DNA from 2 places in the Mesorhizobium sp. M0184 genome. Region 1 is predicted to be linked to the other one. Evidence: riboswitches for the same ligand, from Rfam matches in the RefSeq annotation. Region 1 holds a riboswitch; the other holds the start of a gene.

Region 1 (3,495 bases):
GACGTCGCGCCACATGGTCGGGTCGGACGCCGCGAGACGGGTGAAGTCGCGAAAGCCGGAAGCCGAGTATTTGATGACCTCGGACTTGGTCACCGACTCCAGATCGTCGGCGGTACCGACGATGTTGTAAGCGATGATATGCGGCAGGTGCGAAACGATGGCCAGCGTCATGTCGTGATGCTGCGGGTCCATCGTGTCGATGTTGGAGCCGCAGCGGCGCCAGAATTCCGAGAGCTTTTCCAGTGCTGCGGGATCGGTGCCGGGCAGCGGCGTGAAAATGCACCAGCGGTTCTCGAACAGTTCGGCAAAACCGGCGTCCGGTCCCGATTTTTCGGTGCCGGCCAAAGGATGGCCGGGGATGAAGTGCACGCCATCAGGCACGTGCGGCTGCATCTGCGCGATCACCGAGGCCTTGGTCGAGCCGACATCGGTGAGGATGGCGCCCTTCTTCAGCGCCGGCGCGATCTCTGCGGCGACCGTGCCTGAAGAGCCGACCGGCACCGAGACGATAACCAGATCAGCATCGCGAACCGCCTCTTTCGCATCCGTCGTATAGGTGTCGCCAAGGCCGAGTTGGCTCGCGCGTGCCAGCGTCGCGTCGCTGCGCGTCGAAATCGCGACTTGGCCGGCGAGTCCCTCACGGCGGATGACGCGGGCCAGCGACGAGCCGATCAGGCCGATGCCGACCAGCGCGATCTTTTCGAACATCGGTGAGGTCATGGTGTTCTAGCTTTTCATGAATGTCGCGAGTGCTGCGACAACGCCGCGATTGGCCTCTTCGGTGCCGATGCTCATGCGCAGCGCGTTCGAAAAACCGTAGCCGGAAACGCGCCGCAATATGTAGCCGCGCGCACTGAGGTAGTCGTCGGCGGCCGCCGCCGAATGCTTTTTGTCCTCGGGAAAGTGGATGAGGATGAAATTGCCGACGCTCGGTGTCACCCGCAGCCCGAGCCAGCTTAGTTGCTCGCTCAGCCATGCCAGCCAGGTCTCGTTGTGCGCCACGCTGCGTTCGATATGGGCGCGGTCGTGGATCGCCGCGATGCCGGCCTCGATTGCCGTCGCATTGACGTTGAAAGGCCCGCGCACGCGGTTGATCGCGTCGATGACGTGCATTGGCGCATACATCCAGCCGATCCGCGCCCCGCCCAGGCCCAATTTGGAAAAAGTGCGGGTCATGACCACGTTTTCCGCGCTGCCCACCAACTCGACGCCGGCTTCATAATCGTTTCGCCGGACATATTCGGCGTAAGCTGCATCCAGCACCAGAAGCACGTTTCGCGGCAGGCCGGCATGCAGGCGGCGCACCTCCTGGAACGGCACGTAGGTGCCGGTTGGATTGTTTGGATTGGCAAGGAAGATGATCCGGGTAGCCGGCGTCACCGCGGCGAGGATCGCATCGATGTCGGCGCGTTCATCGGTCTCCTTGACCGTTACCGGGACGGCACCGGCCGACTGTATGTAGATCTTGTAGACCATGAAGCCGTGTTCGGTGATGATGGCTTCGTCGCCGGGTGCGAGATAGGTCTGCGCCAGCAGGCCCAGAATCTCGTCGGAGCCGTTGGAGCAGACGATGTTCGCCGGGTTGAGCCCGTGCACCTCGGCGATCGCTTCCCTCAGGCGCCTGGCGCTGCCGTCGGGATAGACCGCGAGCTTGTCGGCGACCGCGCGCGCGGCCTCTATCGCCTTTGGCGAAGGACCGAGCGGGTTCTCGTTCGCCGACAATTTATGGACCTTGGCGACACCTTCAGGCGCCGCGCTCTTGCCGGGCACATAGGCTTCGATGTCCATGATGCCGGCGCGGGGCCTTGGACGTGTCTGATCCGGTGTCTGGCTCATTTCATGAAATCCGTCGAGAGTGCCTCCATCCGGAGGCCGCAGCGGAAATACAAGCCGTGGCCCGGAATGTCGAGGGGCGGCAATTCGGGATCAAGAACTTGCCGTTGACGAACCCACGCGCGAGTCATAGAAGAGCATCGACAGTTCCGTGGTGATTTGGCCGGTCGGCTTGCAGCCACGTTAAACAACTTGCTAAAGGGCCGTTTGCATCTTGTAACCGGCTTTGCGAAGGCATGGCCGGTTTTTTGTTGCCCTGACTGGCTGTTGCCCGGACCGGCGGACAACGGAAGGCCGGGCAAGGAGATGTAATGGTCGCTTTGCGCGCTCGAAAAACCAACAACGAGGCCGACCAGCCGTCGAGCCCGGTGTTGCGTTTCGGCGCCGACAAGCCGCTCAAGCTCGACGCCGGCACGCTGCTGTCGCCGTTCCAGATCGCCTACCAGACCTATGGCACGCTCAACGACGCGCGTTCCAACGCCATCCTCGTCTGCCATGCGCTGACCGGCGACCAGCATGTCGCCAACACCAATCCGGTGACCGGCAAGCCGGGCTGGTGGGAGGTGCTGATCGGCCCCGGCAAGATCATCGACACCGACCGTTTCTTCGTCATCTCGTCAAACGTCATCGGCGGCTGCCTCGGATCCACCGGCCCCGCCTCGACAAGTCCCGCCACAGCCAAGCCTTACGGGCTCGACCTGCCGATCATCACCATCCGCGACATGGTGCGGGCGCAGCTGATGCTGGTCGAGCATTTCGGCATCGAACAGCTGTTCAGCGTGCTTGGCGGCTCGATGGGCGGCATGCAGGTGCTGCAATGGGCCTCCAGCTATCCCGAGCGCGTCTTCTCGGCGCTGCCGATCGCCACCGGCGCCCGCCATTCCTCGCAGAACATCGCTTTCCACGAGGTCGGCAGGCAGGCGGTGATGGCCGACCCGGACTGGCACGGCGGCAAATATTTCGAGCATGGCAAGCGGCCGGAAAAGGGGCTGGCGGTGGCGCGCATGGCCGCCCACATCACCTATCTGTCGGAAGCAGCGCTGCACCGCAAGTTCGGCCGCAACCTGCAGGACCGAGAAGCGCTGACCTTCGGTTTCGATGCCGACTTCCAGATCGAGAGCTATCTGCGCCATCAGGGCATGACCTTCGTCGATCGCTTCGATGCCAACTCCTATCTCTACATGACCCGCGCGATGGACTATTTCGATCTCGCCGCCGACCATGGCGGCCGGTTGGCCGATGCCTTCGCCGGCACCAAGACGCGCTTCTGCCTGGTTTCGTTCACCAGCGACTGGCTGTTCCCGACCGAGGAGAGCCGCTCGGTCGTGCACGCGCTGAACGCGGCCGGCGCTTCGGTCTCGTTCGTCGAGATCGAGACCGACCGCGGCCACGACGCCTTTCTGCTCGACGAGCCGGAACTGTTCGCCGCCATCAAAGGCTTCATCGCCTCGGCCGCTCGGGCGAGAGGGCTCGGCGCATGACCCCGAAAAGTTGCAGGCTTTTCGGATCAGGATCATGCGCCAGGCATCAGCGCATGACCCCGAAAAGTTGCAGACTTTTCGGATCAGGACCATGCGCCAGGCAGGAGCCGAACGCATGAGCGTCAACCGCGCCCAGCGCGTCGACCTCGAAGTCGTCGCCGATCTCATCCCGCCGCAGTCG
Region 2 (3,495 bases), on a different contig from region 1:
GCGCGCTTTCCAGCTATTCGCGCCCGCCTTCTAGTCGGTGACGACCGCATCAGCGGCAATCCAAAACTCAATAATTGCGTGAAGGGTTGGGAAGCGGCGCATTATAGCTGGGTCATCCTTGCCGATTCCAACGTGCTTATGCCGAGCGACTACGTCCAGCACCTGATGGCGGCGTGGCGGCACGACACCGGCCTCGTCTGCTCGACGCCGATCGGCTCGCGGCCGGACGGCTTCTGGGGGGAGGTCGAATGCGCCTTTCTCAACACGCTGCAGGCACGCTGGCAGTACGCCGGAGAGGCGCTCGGCCTCGGCTTCGCGCAGGGCAAGAGCATGTTGTGGAATAAGCCGATGCTCGACGCCAATGGCGGCATCTGCGCGCTTGCTGCCGAGATCGCCGAAGACGCCGCCGCGACCAAGCTGGTCAACGGGTTCGGACTGCGGGTCAATCTTGTCGCCTCGCCCTTCGAACAGCCGCTCGGCCGGCGCACGTTTGGCGAGATCTGGTCGCGGCAGGCGCGCTGGGCGCGGCTGCGCCGCGTCACCTTCGCGCTGTTCTTCGCCCCCGAGATCTTGATCGGCGCAGCGCCGCCGCTGGTGCTTGCGCTGATCGCGGCGGCTGACGCCGGCGTCAGCCTGCCGGCAACCGCCATCGCCGTGCTGGTCGCGGCCTACCTGCCGGAATGCGCCTTGGCCTCGGCCAAGGGATGGCACCTGTCGCTGCGCACCATCCTGGCGATGATGGCGCGAGACCTGATGCTTCCCGCCATTTGGGCGCGCGGATGGCTGAGCGGCGCCGTCGACTGGCGCGGCAATGTGATGACTATCCAGACCAAGGCCGTCGCGGAGCTGGAAGAGACCCCGTCCGGCGCCTGATCGGCGCGTCCCCGCTCGCCTCTGTTCGGCCAGGCCCTTATCCGGCAACTCTCAGTGCCTGCTCGATGTCTTCGAGCAGGTCGTCGGCGTCCTCAAGGCCGACTGACAGCCTGAGCGTTCCCGGTCCGATGCCGAGCTCGGCGCGGGCTTCATCGGTCAAGTTCTTGTGTGTGGTCGTCGCCGGATGGGTGATCAGGCTCTTGGCGTCGCCGAGATTGTTGGAAATCAGCACGACGTCGAGTGCGTTCTGGAAGGCAAAGGCCGCCTGCTTGCCGCCCTTCACATCGAGGCAAATCAGCGTCGAGCCGCCCGACATCTGCTTCTTGACCACGGCCGCTTGCGGGTGGTCGGCGCGGCCGGGATAGATGACGCGGGCGATTTGCGGGCACTCGGCGAGGAAATCCGCGATGCGGCCGGCACTTTCCGTCTGCTGGCGTACGCGTAGCGGCAGCGTCTCCAGGCCTTTCAGCAGCGTCCAGGCATTGAAGGGCGAGAGGCTTGGGCCGGTGTGGCGGAAATAGTCATGCAGGTTCTCGTCGATCCATTTCTTGTCCGACAGAACGATGCCGCCAAGACAGCGCCCCTGGCCGTCAATATGCTTCGTGGCCGAATAGACGACGATGTGGGCGCCGAGCTGCAGGGGTTTCTGCTGCAAGGGCGTAGCGAAGACATTGTCGACGATCAGCCTGGCGCCGATCGAATTGGCAAGTGCCGCGACGGCGGCAATGTCGACTACCTCCAGCGTTGGATTGGTAGGGCTTTCCAGGAAAAACAGTTTGGTGTTGGGCTTGACCGCCTTTTCCCAATTGGCGATGTCGGTGCCGTCGACCAGCGTTGCCTCAATGCCGTATTTCGGCGCCAGCGTCTCGACCACCCAGCGGCAGGAGCCGAACAGCGCGCGCGCCGCCACGATATGGTCGCCCGCCTTGGCGCTGCACAGCAGTGCTGCCGTCACCGCCGCCATGCCGGATGCCGTGGCGCGCGCGTCTTCGGCTCCTTCCAGCGCGCACATGCGTTTCTCAAACATGTCGACCGTCGGATTGGCATAGCGCGAATAGATGAAGCCCGGCTCCTCGCCCTTGAAGCGGGCCTCCGCCGCTTGCGCCGTCTCGTAGACATAGCCTTGGGTGAGATACATCGCCTCGGAGGTCTCGCCGAAGCCGGAACGCAGCGTTCCGGCATGCACGAGTGCGGTCTGAGGCTTCCAGTCGCGCTTCTTGGTCATCATTCTATCCAAACACCAAAATTGGTCCAAACAACAAAAAACCGGTCGCGAAAGTCGCAACCGGTCCATATGGCCTTGCGGCCCGACGGTCCTTTAGCGACTTGTTTAACGTGGCTGCAAGCCGACCGGCCAAATCACCACGGGATAACGAGCTTTAGACCCGCGCCACGCTTGCGTCAATTGCCGGCATGATTAAGAGGGTTGTACCAAGCAGGTGCCAAAGGCGTCCACGGTCGGACCTGCGACAGAACAAGACCTCGCCCGGCGTTCGAACGGAGCCAGACCCTTGCGGCAGACAGGCATTCTTCCCGATCAGGATATTTCCGCGCTGTTCCAGACGGGCGCGCTGAAATCGCCGCGCACGCTCGATGCCGATCAGATCCAGCCGGCCAGCCTTGACCTCAGGCTCGGCGACAAGGCCTGGCGGGTGCGTGCTTCCTTCTTGCCCGGCCCGGACCACAGGGTTGCCGACAAGCTCGACCGGCTGAAGCTGCACGAGATCAACCTCGCCGAAGGTGCCGTGCTGGAAACCGGCTGCGTCTACATCGTGCCGCTGCTCGAAGGCCTGGCGCTGCCCGCCCATATTTCCGCCTCCGCCAACCCGAAAAGCTCGACCGGACGGCTCGATATCTTCACCCGGGTAATGACCGACCGCGGCCACGAGTTCGACAAGATCGCCGCCGGCTATGAAGGCCCGCTCTACCTGGAGGTCAGCCCGCGCACTTTCCCGATCGTCGTGCGGACCGGCTCGCGGCTGTCGCAGATCAGGTTCCGCACCGGCAATGCGCTCTTGTCGGAAAACGAGCTGCACGAGTTGCACCGCGCCGAAATGTTGGTCGCCACCGAACCACCCAACATCTCAGGCGGGGGCATCGCGCTATCGATCGACCTCGACGGCGACAAGGACGGGCTGGTCGGCTATCGCGGCAAGCACCACACCGGCCTGGTCGACGTCGACAAGCGCGCCGCGCAGGATGTCGTCGATTTCTGGGAGCCGCTCTACAAGAGCGGTGCCGGCGAGCTGGTGCTCGATCCGGACGAATTCTATATCCTGGTGTCGCGCGAGGCGGTGCATGTGCCGCCACTCTACGCCGCCGAAATGACGCCTTTCGACCCGCTGGTCGGCGAGTTCCGCGTCCACTATGCCGGTTTCTTCGACCCGGGTTTCGGCCATTCGGCGTCGGGCGGCACCGGCAGCCGGGCGGTGCTCGAGGTGCGCAGCCATGAAGTGCCGTTCATCCTCGACCACGGCCAGATCGTCGGACGGTTGGTCTACGAGCACATGCTGAAACGGCCGCGGGCGCTCTACGGCACTGATCTCGGCTCGAATTATCAGGCACAGGGCCTGAAACTGTCCAAGCATTTCCGCGCCGCGCGCTGAGCTTGTTCGCAATTCC

The links. A riboswitch is a leader RNA that binds a small molecule or an ion and turns the genes downstream of it on or off. The one in region 1 is predicted to bind S-adenosylmethionine.
Region 2: another riboswitch for S-adenosylmethionine. It lies ahead of NKJ23_RS31085 (O-succinylhomoserine sulfhydrylase); the one in region 1 lies ahead of metX (homoserine O-acetyltransferase MetX).

What each region holds. Positions count from the first base shown of each region.
Region 1 covers NZ_JAMYSZ010000001.1:272,082-275,576, forward strand. Annotated here, with positions in the region: gene NKJ23_RS01370 (prephenate/arogenate dehydrogenase family protein) at 1-720, opposite strand, end outside; gene hisC (histidinol-phosphate transaminase) at 727-1,836, opposite strand; SAM riboswitch at 1,975-2,052, shown strand; gene metX (homoserine O-acetyltransferase MetX) at 2,145-3,314, shown strand; gene metW (methionine biosynthesis protein MetW) at 3,430-3,495, shown strand, end outside.
Region 2 covers NZ_JAMYSZ010000043.1:33,418-36,912, reverse strand. Annotated here, with positions in the region: gene NKJ23_RS31090 (glycosyltransferase) at 1-873, shown strand, start outside; gene NKJ23_RS31085 (O-succinylhomoserine sulfhydrylase) at 911-2,101, opposite strand; SAM riboswitch at 2,172-2,249, opposite strand; gene NKJ23_RS31080 (2'-deoxycytidine 5'-triphosphate deaminase) at 2,385-3,479, shown strand.